4 regions of the Thiocapsa bogorovii genome follow, and region 3 is predicted to be linked to each of the others. Evidence: predicted binding sites of a transcription regulator. Region 3 holds the regulator's gene; each other region holds the start of a gene.

Region 1 (3,303 bases), 980 kb from region 3:
AGGACCGCCGCGCTGGACATTGACGACCACGACCGGGGTCTCGCTCGCCACGGCAAGACCCAAGCCCTCAACCATAAGACTTAGACCCGGGCCGGAGGTCGCCGTCAGCGAGGGCACGCCGCCGAACGAGCTGCCGATGATCATGTTGATCGAGGCCAGCTCGTCCTCGGCTTGGAGCAACGACCCGCCCAGCAGCTCCAAGCGGGGTGCCAGCCACTCCAGCACCTCGCTCGCCGGGGTGATGGGATAAGCGGCCACGAATCGCACCCCGCCGCGAACGGCGCCCAGCCCTGCGGCCTCGTTGCCGCTGATGTTCCAGCGCGCGACGGCTGGGTGAAGCGTGGTTGATGGCACGGGCGCAGCGGCAGCTGCCGCATACCCGGAGCGGACGCAATCCAAGGAGGGGGTCAGGATGCGGCCGCCCTTGCCGCCGAGCGTCGCACGAACGCCGGCTTCGAGTGCGTCCAGCGGCAGCCCGAGCATCGCGCCGACCATACCGAGCGCGACCATGTTCACCCGGCCTTCCGTCTCGGCATCGGCGAGCGCCTTCCAGGGCAGGCTTCGCACCTGCGCGCCGGAGCGGACGAGGATCTCGGGGATCGGCCCGGCCTGCGCGTCGGTCAAGATAAGACTGTTGCGATCGAGGGGCAGCTCGTCGGCAAAGCGGGCGACGTTCTCCCAGTCCAATCCCACGAGCAGGTCGAAGCGATCACCCATGCACTCGATCGGCTGCGGCCCGAAGCGCAGCATGGCCGCGGACTCGCCGCCGCGAATCTGCGGACCGGCCGAGCGGCCGAGCAGGCCGAAATAGCCGGCGCGACCGACCGCGGCGAGCAGGATGAGACCCGCCGTGACCGCCCCGCTGCCGCCGGAGCCCGTGATGGCGAGGGTGGCGCCCCCGGCGAGGGTGGGTCGTTCGGTCATCCGCAATCCGCTCGTTGTCATCGCACTGTCTATTGGAACCGCAAAGGCGCGATCGGCGCAAAGCTTTTCGAGTGCCGTTGTCTGTGCGACATGGCCGCCTCGGCCAGGCATGTCGGAAACCCGCCAACCTCACGATCGATCAGATTCAAGTTCATGATTTTATGAATAAACAAGTATGGCTTGCTGTTTGCTTAAGGAGTCTTCGACATCTTCGAGGAGCCGGGCATGGAACCGCAACAGGTCACGATCAACGACACAACCTTACGCGACGGCGAGCAATCGGCCGGCGTCGCCTTCTCGATCGAGGAGAAACTCGCGATCGCGCGCGGTCTCGACGCACTCGGCGTGCGCGAGCTCGAGGTCGGCATCCCTGCGATGGGAGAAGAGGAGCGCGAGTCGATCCGGGCCGTCGCCGCGCTCGGGCTCTCGGCACGTCTGATGGTCTGGACCCGAATGCGCCCCGCGGACATCGCGCAATGCCGCGACCTGGGCGTCGACATGGTGGATCTGTCCATCCCGGTCTCCGACCAGCAGATTACCCGCAAGCTCGGACGCGATCGTGCCTGGGTCATCGCGCAGATCCGACACCAGGTCGGGGTCGCTCTCGACATGGGGCTCGAGGTCTGTGTCGGTGCCGAGGATGCCTCGCGCGCCGACCCGGAGCTTCTCTGGCTCGCCGCAGAGGCCGCTCAAGACGCCGGCGCCCGACGCTTCCGCTTCGCCGACACGGTCGGCCTGATGGACCCCTTCACGGTCTACGAGCGCATGCGCGATCTTCGCGCCATGGTGGACATCGAGATCGAGATGCATGCCCACGACGACCTCGGGCTGGCAACCGCCAACAGCCTGGCAGCGGTCCGCGGCGGCGCGACGCACCTCAACACGACCGTCCACGGGCTCGGCGAGCGGGCCGGGAACGCCGCGCTCGAAGAGGTCGTGATGGGGCTCAAGCACCTTCACGGTATCGACAGCGGAATCGACCTGCACACCTTCGCGGAGCTTTCCGGACTGGTCGCACGGGCCTCTGGAAAGCCCGTCGCCTGGCATAAGAGCTTGGTCGGCGACGGCGCCTTCATGCACGAATCCGGCATCCATGTCGACGGTCTGTTGAAGGATCCGATGAACTATCAAGGCATCGATCCCGCCGACGTCGGGCGCAAGCATCACCTGGTGCTCGGCAAGCATTCCGGACGGCACGCGATTCGCCAAGCCTACGCTGATCTGCTCTGCTTCGATCTGAATCTCGATGACGCCGATCGGCTCCTTCCCCTGGTCCGGCGCTTCGCGACCCAAAGCAAGCGCCCGCCCGAGGCACTGGAGTTGATGGGATTCCTCGCGGAAATCGGCAATCCGCTGGCCGTTCGGGTTCAATAAGCTCGGAAGGAGACGCGCACGATGGATCTCTTGGATTTCGACGGCGAACCCATGTATTTCGACGAGCCTGTCTCGCCGGATGTGGAGCGGCTCCTCGACGAGGCGGCGGAAGGCTACGGCGATGACACCGCAGAGGATCGGCTGCTGCTCGCCTATTTTCTCCAACCGGAACACCTGACCGTCCTGGTCGCGCTCTATCGCTATTTTTACTACCGGCACAGATATCGCGAGGCCCTCATCACGGCCGACCGTGCGATCGCGCTGACCGCGGCCAGGCTCGACCTACCGACCGACTGGCGGGACCTGCGCGAGGCCGATCTCGGGCAGTCGGTGCTCATCTCGATGAGCTTGACGCGATTCCTGCTGTTGGCGTTGAAAGGCTCCGGATACCTCCTGTTTCGCCTCGGCGACGCAGCGGGCGCACTGAAACGTTTCGAAAAGATCGCCGAGGTCGACACCAGCGATCGGCTCGGCATCGGCGAGCTGCATGCGATGGCGCGTTCCGCGGTGACGCGATCCGCGCTCAAGGGCGCGGGCGACAATGTGCGGTACTTCAAGGGCTAAACCGCGTCCTGTGCGACGGGAGATGCCGAGCGTACCGAGACGCTCGGTGCAACTCGGTCGGATCGTGCCGGACGCGGTTTAGGGATCGAAAAGAGTTTTCAGAGATGAAACTCGTGACAACCGCTCTGCGGTGTCACGCATGCCCCGTGGCGCTCCGCGCCAAGCGATGCGAGCGCCGGCTTGGCGAACAAGTCAGGACGATGGGTAGGGTGGACAAGCGCAGCGCAGTTCACCGGCGCCGGCATGAGGCTCGGTGGACTTCACTCTCGCTCGTCCACCCTACCGCCCGGTTTTGTGAGAAAGACCCGCGACTCAATCATGCCACCAAGACTGCAATGAAGGAGACGACCATGACCGACGATGAATTCGACCTCGACCTCGAGGATCTCTCCAGTGCCGAAGACTTTCTGACCTATTTCGAGATCGATTTCGATCCCGCCG
Region 2 (3,303 bases), 270 kb from region 3:
GCCGACCTCCATGTCAAGCGGCTGAAGGATGACGCATCCGTGCTCGGCCCAGTAACGCTCGAGGGCAAAAACGAGGCCCTGAAAGGTCGAGACATCCTCTCGATCGAGATTCAAGATCGTTCTCCTTCGGCCAAGTGTTGACGAAAATCGGGCAGTATAGCGCTGATCGGCGAGGTCGCGCCAAAGCAGTACCACAGCGCAGCGTCGGGCCCCAACGCTCCTGGATTCTCGCCGCTGTGCACGCGTTGCTCCCGGAAAAACCCGCGAGGGCAGGGTATAGGTCGATCCCAGAGGGCATCGCGCAGCTGCTGGATTCGATCGCCGGGAGGACCCGTCCGCGCACATCAGGGTCTCGCCTGTTACCCTATTGCGGTGGTCCGACCGCATGCCCGGGCGCGGATCCGGCCTTCAAACATAACCTCGATGCCAACCGCCATGCGCACCTTCAACGATTCGTCAGCCGAACGTCGACATGCCGTAACCTACACGGCAATCGTCGGGGCAGCGATCAATCTCGTGCTCTCGGTCGTGAAGATCATTGCTGGCATTTTCGGTCATTCTCAAGCGCTCGTAGCCGACGGCATTCATTCGCTTTCGGATCTTTTGTCTGATCTGTTGGTCCTGTTGGCAGGTCGCCGGGCCAGCCAAGGTCCCGATCACGATCATCCTTACGGGCATGCTCGATACGAAACGGTTGCAACGCTCGTTCTGGGATTACTGCTCATCGCCGTGGCCGTCGGTATCGCCTGGGATTCCATCGAGCGACTGTTTCAGCCGGAGGCATTGCTCAAGCCGGAACCGCTGACCTTGCTTGCGGCTCTGGGGTCGATCCTCATCAAGGAATGGCTCTACTGGTGGACCCTCGGTTACGCCAAGCGGGTGAAGTCGGATCTGCTCCGCGCCAATGCCTGGCACCATCGTACTGACGCGGTCTCCTCGGTGGTGGTCCTCGTGGGAATTGCCGGGACCATGGCCGGTCTGGCCTATCTTGATGCGATCGCAGCAGTCGTGGTCGCGATCATGATCGCAAGAATCGGCTGGGCGTTGGGTTGGGAGGCGATCAACGAACTGGTCGATACCGGGCTGGAATCCGAGCGGCTGAGCGCGGTCAAGGAGACCATTCGCTCGGTCGGCGGCGTGCGGGACATCCATATGCTGCGCACGCGCCGCTATGCCGGACAGGTTTCGGCCGATGTCCATGTCTTGGTGGATCCCTTCGTCAGCGTTTCAGAGGGCCACATGATCAGTCTCTTGGTGGAGCATCGACTCAAGCGGGAGATCGACGAGATCACCGACGTGACGGTCCACATCGATCCGGAGGACGACGATCGCTTTCCTCCTCCCGTCGGGCTCCCGCTGCGGGCCGAGGCGATGGCGCGCCTAGCTTCGCTCTGGTCGGCGATTCCCGAGGCGAACGAGCGTCAACGGATGGTCTTTCACTATCTGCGGGGCGGAATCGACATCGAGGTCCATTTCCCGTTGGCCGCTTGCCGCCGAACGGGTGCGGACGTGGCCGATTTACAAGCGCGCCTCGCGAACGCGATCGCCGACGAACCGGCATTTCGGGAAGTCCGAATCTTTTTCGGATAGCGTTCGCACTATATCGGTGCGGTTTTTTTCCAAGGAGCCCTGCGAGGGTGCGTAGACGGGAAGAGCAGTCGCGGATGCCCGTGCGAAGAGTGTTTGTGCAATCGATACCGCGTTGGCTCGATCGGTCGGCCGACACGTCCAATCGGAAAATCACCTTTTTAAAACAGTATATTGAGATTCCATCCAGAGGTTGCCGCGCACGGACCAAGCGCAATAGTCCCCCTTTGGCGTGGTCTTGGCTCGGTAGATGCTTTACGCCCGGAAGGTGATCGACAGCACCGGTCGTTCTCCGTCGTACCCCACGAAGAGGACTCCATACAGACCGAATCACCGCGACCCGCCGACGCACTGCGAGTCGTGCAGCCGGAGAGGCGACCTGCTAGGCTCCCATCCGCCTCGCCGCATCCGAGGGCGTAAGGCCTACCACGGCGCCGCCCCACGATCTTTCCCCCGAACCTACAGCAGCGGAGAAATCCCAAATGACAGACGTGATCAAAATGATCAAGGACAACGACGTAAAGTTCGTCGACCTTCGCTTCACCGACACTCGCGGCAAGGAGCAGCACGTCTCCATGCCCTCCAGGGTGGTCGACGAGGATCTGTTTAAGGAAGGCAAGATGTTCGACGGATCGTCGATCGCCGGTTGGAAGGGCATCGAAGCATCCGACATGATCCTGATGCCTGAACCGTCCACCGCAGTCATGGACCCGTTCACGGATGAAAACACCCTGATCATCCGTTGCGATATCCTCGAACCCGACACGATGACCGGGTACGAGCGCGATCCGCGCTCCCTGGCCAAGCGCGCGGAAGCCTATCTGAAGTCGACGGGCGTCGCCGATACGGCCTACTTCGGTCCGGAGCCCGAGTTCTTCATCCTCGACGATGTTCGCTGGGGCGCAGACATGAGCGGCGCCTTCTACAAGATCGATTCCGAGGAGGCCGGCTGGAACTCCGAGCGCGTCTTCGCCGACGGCAACATGGGGCATCGTCCGAGCACGAAAGGCGGTTACTTCCCGGTACCACCGGTCGATTCGCTGAACGATATTCGCGCAGCCATGTGTCTGACGCTGGAAGAAATGGGTGTCCCGGTCGAGGTGCATCACCATGAAGTCGCGACCGCCGGACAATGTGAGATCGGGACCCAGTTCGATACGCTCGTGTCCCGAGCCGACAAGAATCAGATCACCAAGTACGTCGTGCAGAACGTCGCCCATGCCTACGGCAAGACCGCAACCTTCATGCCCAAGCCATTGGTCGGCGACAACGGCAGCGGCATGCATGTTCACCAGTCGCTGAGCAAGGATGGCCAGAACATTTTCGCGGGGGACAAGTACGCGGGCTTGTCCGACACGGCGCTCTACTATATCGGGGGGATCATCAAGCACGCCCGCTCCCTCAACGCTTTGACCAACCCGTCCACCAACTCCTACAAGCGTTTGGTGCCGGGCTTCGAAGCACCGGTGATGCTCGCCTACTCCGCGCGCAACCGCTCCGCGTCGGTCCGCATTCCTTATGTGGCCAGCCCCAAAGGCCGTCGCATCGAGGTACGCTTCCCGGATTCCACCTGCAATCCCTACCTGGCCTTCGCTGCGATGATGATGGCCGGTCTGGACGGTATCCAAAACAAGATTCATCCGGGCGATGCCATGGACAAGGATCTCTACGATCTGCCGCACGAGGAGGCCAAGGCCATCCCGACGGTTTGTCACT
Region 3 (3,303 bases):
AGAATCGCCGCGGGCGAGTCGGCGTCGCGCAGTTGCGACCGCGTTGCGGACTCGCTGAAGCGGCCTGCCAGATAGGCGAGCAGTTGGAGGTGCTCCTCGGTCGCCGTCTCCGGAACCAAGAGCGCGAAGGCCAGATCGACCGGCTCGCCGTCGGCGGCGTCGTAATCGACCCCCCGAGTCGTTTGTACGAAAGCCCCGATCACCTGCGAGACCTCTTTGATCCTCGCGTGAGGCAGGGCCACGCCGTGTCCGAGACCGGTGCTGCCGAGGCGTTCGCGCTCGAGGAGGCGCTCGAAGACGTTCTCCGTACTCAAGCGCGGATGGTCGTTGGCGAGCAGCTCGGCAAGGGTCTCGAGCAAGCGCTTCTTGCTGGAAATCTCAAGCCCCTGACCGATTCGGGCCTCGTTGATCAGTTCCGGGCTGAGCATCGGTATCGGCTCCCGTGCGCCGCGGGTAACGGGCGCTTCGGCTGGCTCTTGAAACGGGGCCCGCGCAGCGATGGCGGGCGAGAATATGTGATCATGGATCCTGAGAATCCTCGGATGTCTGGACGGGGTCGGCGATTCCGCCTGCCAACCCTCACCGATCCCGTTCGTATCATGCCTCCGACGGGCAAGAGCGCCCATCGGGGGTCTCGGAGGCGCCTTCGCGACGCCTGGTGCATCAGATCTGATCGGGTTCTTCGCCCTCGCTGATCTTCGGGCTCGTAGCGCGATGATCGTTCTTTTTCTCCTTGTGGCGAAGCACTTGGCGATCGAGCTTGTCGATCAAACCGTCGATCGCAGCGTACATGTCCTCATGGACCGAGTCGGCGAAGAGCTTGTTGCCGTTGATATGCAGTGTCGCTTCGGCCTTTTGGGCGAGCTTCTCGACGCTGAGAATGACGTGCGCGTTGATGACGTGGTCGAAGTGCCGCGCAAGCCGCTCGAACTTCGTGTCGACGTAGCCCTTCAGCGCGTCGGTGACGTCAATGTGATGACCCGTCAAATTGATCTGCATCTGCTGACTCCTTATTGTTCAAAGTGCCTGCTAATCCAGGCGCTTGCGCTCGTTTGAGGGTGGAACCCCCATGGCCTCGCGGTACTTGGCGACGGTTCGCCGCGCGACATTGATCCCCTGATCGGCGAGTTCTTGTGCGATCTTGCTGTCGCTCATGGGCTTTCTCGCGGACTCGCCGGCGATCAGCTTGCGGATTAGGGCACGGATCGCGGTCGACGAGCATTCCCCGCCAGAAGCGGTGTTGACGTGCGAGGAAAAGAAATACTTGAATTCAAAGGTTCCCCGCGGCGTGTGCATGTATTTCTGTGTCGTCACTCGCGATACGGTCGACTCGTGAAGCTCCAAAGCCTCGGCGACATCGCGCAGAACCATCGGTCTCATCGCCTCGTCTCCGTGCTCGAAGAACTCCTGCTGCATCTCGACGATCTTCGCCCCGACGCGCAGCACCGTGTCGTTGCGGCTGGCCAGGCTCTTGATGAACCAGCGTGCCTCCTGCAAATGGCTCTTCAAGGTGACGCCGTCCGCGCTTTGATCGGCGCGCCGGATCAGGCGCGCATACTCGGCGTTCACTCTGAGTTTAGGCATTGACTCGGGATTGAGCTCGACCGACCATCGGCCCTCGCGTTTGCGCACGAAGATATCGGGAACGACATACTGGGCCGGTGCGCCGGCGATCAGGCTTCCGGGTCGCGGATTGAGACGTCGGATCAGGGCCAGCGCTCCGGCAACGGCTTCCTCGGATTCCTTCAGCTGACGGACCAGGGAAGCGACGTCGCGCTTCGCCAGATACTCGAACCCGTCGCGGCAGATCGCCATCGCAGCGTTTCGCCAAGGCGTTTGGGCAGGCAGCTGGCTCAGTTGAATCAGCAGGCACTCGGGGAGATTGCGCGCACCCACGCCCGGGGGGTCGAAGGATTGAATGCGGTGAACAACCGCCTCGACCTCCTCTGCGCTGATCTCGGGATGGTCGACGGTCAGGAGCAGCTCGTCGATATCGATGCGCAGATAGCCGTCGGCGTCGATCGAATCGATAACCGCTTGGGCGATCATATTGTCGCGCTCGCTCAGCCTGCAGAGGTTGAGCTGCCAAGCGAGGTGGTCGAGCAGGGTCTGAGGGCGACTCTGTTGGGCAAAGGGATCGTAGTCCGAGCCGTCGTCGGATCCGTGCGACGTGCTCGGCAGATAGGAGTCGAAGACATCGGTCCAGAGCGTGTCGACGGGCAGCTCGTCGGGCATCTCGTTGGATTCGGCGTGGATCTCGCGGTCGACGGTTTGCTCGACCGCCAGGCGCGGTGTTTCGATATCCTCGCTCTGGATGGTGCCCGTTTGCGGCTGCTCGCCGACGTTGAATCGGTCCGCTTCGTCGCCCTCCTCCAACATGAGGTTGGTGTCCAGCGCCTCCTGAATCTCCTTCTGGAGCTCCAGTGTCGAGAGCTGCAACAGACGGATCGCCTGCTGCAACTGAGGCGTCATGGTCAGGTGTTGGCCGAGCCGAAGCTGGATGGATTGCTTCATGGATCGCGGATGCGCTTTTCGATGTGTTCGATCAGGTAGCGGCCATGGCCAATTCTGCTCGATTCCAGCCGTTTGAGTCCGGTGAAGGCGTCATCAGCCGAGGCATGCCGGCCATCTTACACCCAACATCTCGGAAAGAGCATCCAACGGATGCGCGTGCCGGTGAAGTGGCGGGCTTGCGCTCACATGGAGAAATCTGCGCCCAGGTAGACGTCGCGCACTTGTTGATCGGCCAAGAGCTGGGCGGGGGTGCCTGCCGCGATGACGCACCCCGAGCTGATGATGTAACCGCGGTCGCAGATATCGAGCGTCTCGCGCACGTTGTGGTCGGTGATCAGTACGCCGATCCCGCGATCGCGCAGATGCGAAACGATAGCCTTGATGTCTCCGACGGCAATCGGGTCGACCCCGGCGAAGGGTTCGTCGAGCAGCATCACCAGGGGGTCGACCGCGAGCGCGCGTGCGATCTCCAGGCGGCGCCGCTCCCCGCCGGAGAGGCTCAGCGCAAGCGATCCACCGACATGGGCGATTCCCAACTCTTCGAGGAGGCGCTCGCAGCGCAGGTTACGGTCGGCCCGGGATAGATCGCGGCGTGTTTCCAGGATGGCCAGGATGTTGTCGCGCGCGCTGAGCTTACGAAACACGGAGGGCTCTTGTGCCAGATAGCTCAGGCCGGAGCGTGCCCTCGCATGCATCGGTTTTAGTGTGATGTCCTGCCCGCTCAGCGCGATACGGCCCTCGTCCGCCGGGATCAGGCCGACGATCAGATAAAAACAGGTGGTCTTGCCC
Region 4 (3,303 bases), 630 kb from region 3:
CGGGTGACGAAAACTTGAGTAGAATCCCGCTATCTCAGTATTTTCCGAAGCGCAGCTACGGGATTGTACAGAGGCGCGGAAAATTTTTGTCGCCCCAGACCAAGTGTTTCATCAAGACGCTTGATCGAGCGTTTGCCGACCGAGTCGTGGAACCGCAACCTCAAACCGTGGGCGATGTCGAAGAATGGGAAGATGCATATCTGGGATAATGGCCAGGCGTTCGGCTGCAGAGGAGGGCGCCGAGAGCTTTTCGGGGGCGACATACCGTGTTTTAGCCCTCGCATGCAGAGCGAATGTGCTGCGTCCTATCAGGATTGGCGCACGCTGAAAACCAACCGAATACCACTGACATCAGGTGAGAAGAGCCAAACAACTATGGATCTCACAAAACGCATCGGGCAGCGCCTGCGCGCTGCCCGCCAAGATCAGAAGCTGAGCTTATCGGAGCTTTCCGGTCGTACCGAATCGCTCTCGAAATCGCGCATCAGCAACTATGAGCAGGGGATTCGCCGCATGGGTCTCGAAGAGGCTCAAGAGCTTGCGGTTGCGCTCGGTACCGTGACTCCAACGTACCTCCTCTGTCTCGACGACACGGATCCTCTCTCGGCCCGCGAGCGGGAGCTCGTCCAATACTTTCGGCAGGCCGACGAGCGAGGGAAGGCGACGATCACGAAGGTTGCCTCGGACCAGTCCGGCTTCGTCGCGGACTGAAGGCAGCATGCCGCCGAGGGCGGCATGCCCTCGGATTCGAGCTTAACCCTTATTTGTAGGCGCCGACTCCGCAGAAGAAGCCCTCGTCGTTGGTCATCACATAGCTGGTCTTCTCGCGAATCTCCTCGGTGCCGGGATATGGCCAGTTGTAGTCGACCCAACCCTCGCCCGTGCTGCTCGCAACGGCGATCATGTTCTTGAACAGCGTGTCGCCGTACTTGTCGAAGTCGAGCAGATTCTTGCCGACCAGCTCCGGCTTGATCGCGTGGGACAGCATGACGCCGTCCATGTCCATGCAGAAGACGTAAAGGTCGCGATCCTGGAAGTCACCGTCCGACGTGGCGAAGAGTGCAAAGGCCTTCTCGCTTCCCATGTCGTTGACGGCCGCCTGAGCTTTCTGAGACATGGCTTTCGCTTCCTCCGGCGAAGCCATATCGGCGCCAATTGCACTGCCGGTCAGGACCATTGCAGCGACTGCAAGCACGATTTTGTGCATTCTCCCTCTCCTCTGTTGTTTCTATGGTTTTGCGGCATCGACGATAGTACAGATCTCGACCTGGATCCAGGTTGTTCGATCTTGGCGCGGCGAGCGCGGTTGTGTGCCCCCTTTCATGCGCCATCCGCACCAAACCGGTGCGCTCTCTCCACCTGCAGTCGCGTGCGGGGCCGCCAAACATGAGGCGGACGTTGTGGCGGGCATTTTGCTTTGAGTGCTGCCGGACATCCTCGTCCGCGCATCCATCACTCACCTCACTCACGATGAACAGGAGCCAGAACGTATGCTTAGACACGACCCGATTAGATCGATCTTGCTCGGCACGGGCCTGGCCGTCGGCCTCGCCGCTGGTTCCGTGGCACACGCCGCGGACGACACCATCAAGGTCGGGGTCCTGCACTCGCTCTCGGGCACCATGGCCATCAGTGAAACGACACTGAAAGACACCGTCTTGATGCTGGTGGACGAGCAAAACAAGAAGGGCGGACTGCTCGGCAAACAGCTTGAGGCGGTTGTCGTCGACCCCGCATCGGACTGGCCGCTGTTCGCCGAGAAGGCACGCGAGCTGCTGACTCAAGATAAGGTCGCCGTGGTGTTCGGCTGCTGGACCTCGGTGTCCCGCAAGTCCGTGCTGCCGGTCTTCGAAGAGCTGAATGGGTTGCTCTTCTACCCGGTGCAATACGAGGGCGAGGAGTCCTCGAAGAACGTCTTCTACACGGGTGCTGCGCCCAATCAGCAAGCGATCCCCGCGGTCGACTACCTGAAGGACGAGCTCGGGGTGGAGCGTTGGGTGCTCGCCGGAACCGACTATGTCTATCCGCGTACCACCAACAAGATCCTCGAGGCCTACCTTAAGCAAAACGGCGTGGCCGAAGAGGACATTATGATCAACTACACGCCTTTCGGTCATTCCGATTGGCAGTCCATCGTCGCCGATATCAAGCGCTTTGGCTCCGAAGGCAAGAAGACCGCCGTGGTCTCGACGATCAACGGCGACGCCAATGTGCCCTTCTACAAAGAGTTGGGTAACCAGGGCGTCTCGGCCGAGGATATCCCGGTGGTCGCCTTCTCCGTGGGCGAGGAAGAGCTCTCGGGCATCGACACCAAGCCGCTGGTCGGCCATCTCGCTGCCTGGAACTACTTCATGAGCGTCGACGACCCTGCCAACAGCAGCTTCATCGAAACCTGGCATGGTTTCACCAAAGACGACAAGCGCGTGACCAACGACCCGATGGAGGCGCACAAGATCGGGTTCGATCTCTGGGTGCAAGCGGTCGAGAAGGCCGGCACCACGGACCCCGACGCGGTGGGGGCCGCGATCATCGGCCTAGAGACCAAGAACCTCACGGGCGGGACCGCCAAGATGCTGCCGAATCATCACATCACCAAACCTGTGCTGATCGGCGAGATTCAGGAAGATGGACAGTTCGCCGTGGTCTGGGAAACCGAAGAAGAGGTTCCGGGCGACGCTTGGTCGGATTTCCTCGAAGGCTCCAAGGACCTCACCGCCGATTGGACCCCGCCGACCATGTGCGGCAACTTCAACACGGTGACCAAGACCTGTATCGGGGCTCAGACGCAATAGCGCTGTTGAATCGCGTCCGGCGCGGTATGCACGGATCAGGCCGATGGCTTGACTTGGAGTGACTCCAGGCGTGCGGCGTTGGACGCGGTTCAAGTCTCTAATGCAGTGTTTTCGAGCGTCGAACCCCCCCGGTGTTCGTCGCGGTTCCTTGGGTCGAGTGCGAGCGCAGCGAGTATCGAGATGCCCATGAGTGCGACAAGCCGATCGCGACGACACCCACGCCTTGCGGGCCTTGGCCTCGTCTATGGCTTCTTCATTCTGGCCTGGCTGCCGCTCGGCAGCGCGGCCGGTGAGCTCGATAAGGCCTTGACCGATCTCAGCGACCGGTCGTTCGATGTGAAGCAGGCCGCAGTCGAGGCGATCGCCGTTGACGGCGACCCCCGCGCGGCAGGCCTGTTCCAGGCACTCTTGGCCGGCGACCTCTATGCGCGCAAGGATGATCGGCGCCCCGTGTTGGTCACACCCGCTCCCGGCGGCTATCGGCTCACCGACGCACTCGACGGCAGCGACC

What was found. The regulator sigma-54, encoded in region 3, starts transcription at its own class of promoters, with help from an activator protein. The targets are predictions, from matches to a motif close to TGGCANGNTNCNTGCTT.
Region 1: nifV (homocitrate synthase) is a predicted target of sigma-54. The motif match lies at 1,101-1,117, and genes of this name have one in related genera.
Region 2: glnA (glutamate--ammonia ligase) is a predicted target of sigma-54. The motif match lies at 1,827-1,843, and genes of this name have one in related genera.
Region 4: urtA (urea ABC transporter substrate-binding protein) is a predicted target of sigma-54. The motif match lies at 1,402-1,418, and genes of this name have one in related genera.

What each region holds. Positions count from the first base shown of each region.
Region 1 is NZ_CP089309.1:4,073,306-4,076,608, reverse strand. Features, by position in the region: gene LT988_RS18060 (2-oxoacid:acceptor oxidoreductase subunit alpha) at 1-924, opposite strand, end outside; gene nifV (homocitrate synthase) at 1,150-2,298, shown strand; gene LT988_RS18050 (hypothetical protein) at 2,320-2,862, shown strand; gene nifW (nitrogenase-stabilizing/protective protein NifW) at 3,213-3,303, shown strand, end outside.
Region 2 is NZ_CP089309.1:2,826,274-2,829,576, forward strand. Features, by position in the region: gene glyQ (glycine--tRNA ligase subunit alpha) at 1-114, opposite strand, end outside; gene LT988_RS12795 (cation diffusion facilitator family transporter) at 436-1,590, shown strand; gene glnA (glutamate--ammonia ligase) at 2,070-3,303, shown strand, end outside.
Region 3 is NZ_CP089309.1:3,097,222-3,100,524, reverse strand. Features, by position in the region: gene LT988_RS14025 (PTS sugar transporter subunit IIA) at 1-428, opposite strand, end outside; gene hpf (ribosome hibernation-promoting factor, HPF/YfiA family) at 664-999, opposite strand; gene LT988_RS14015 (RNA polymerase factor sigma-54) at 1,030-2,514, opposite strand; gene lptB (LPS export ABC transporter ATP-binding protein) at 2,697-3,303, opposite strand, start outside.
Region 4 is NZ_CP089309.1:2,465,623-2,468,925, reverse strand. Features, by position in the region: gene LT988_RS11195 (LysR family transcriptional regulator) at 1-209, shown strand, start outside; gene LT988_RS11190 (helix-turn-helix domain-containing protein) at 376-711, shown strand; gene LT988_RS11185 (cache domain-containing protein) at 761-1,177, opposite strand; gene urtA (urea ABC transporter substrate-binding protein) at 1,491-2,792, shown strand; gene urtB (urea ABC transporter permease subunit UrtB) at 2,979-3,303, shown strand, end outside.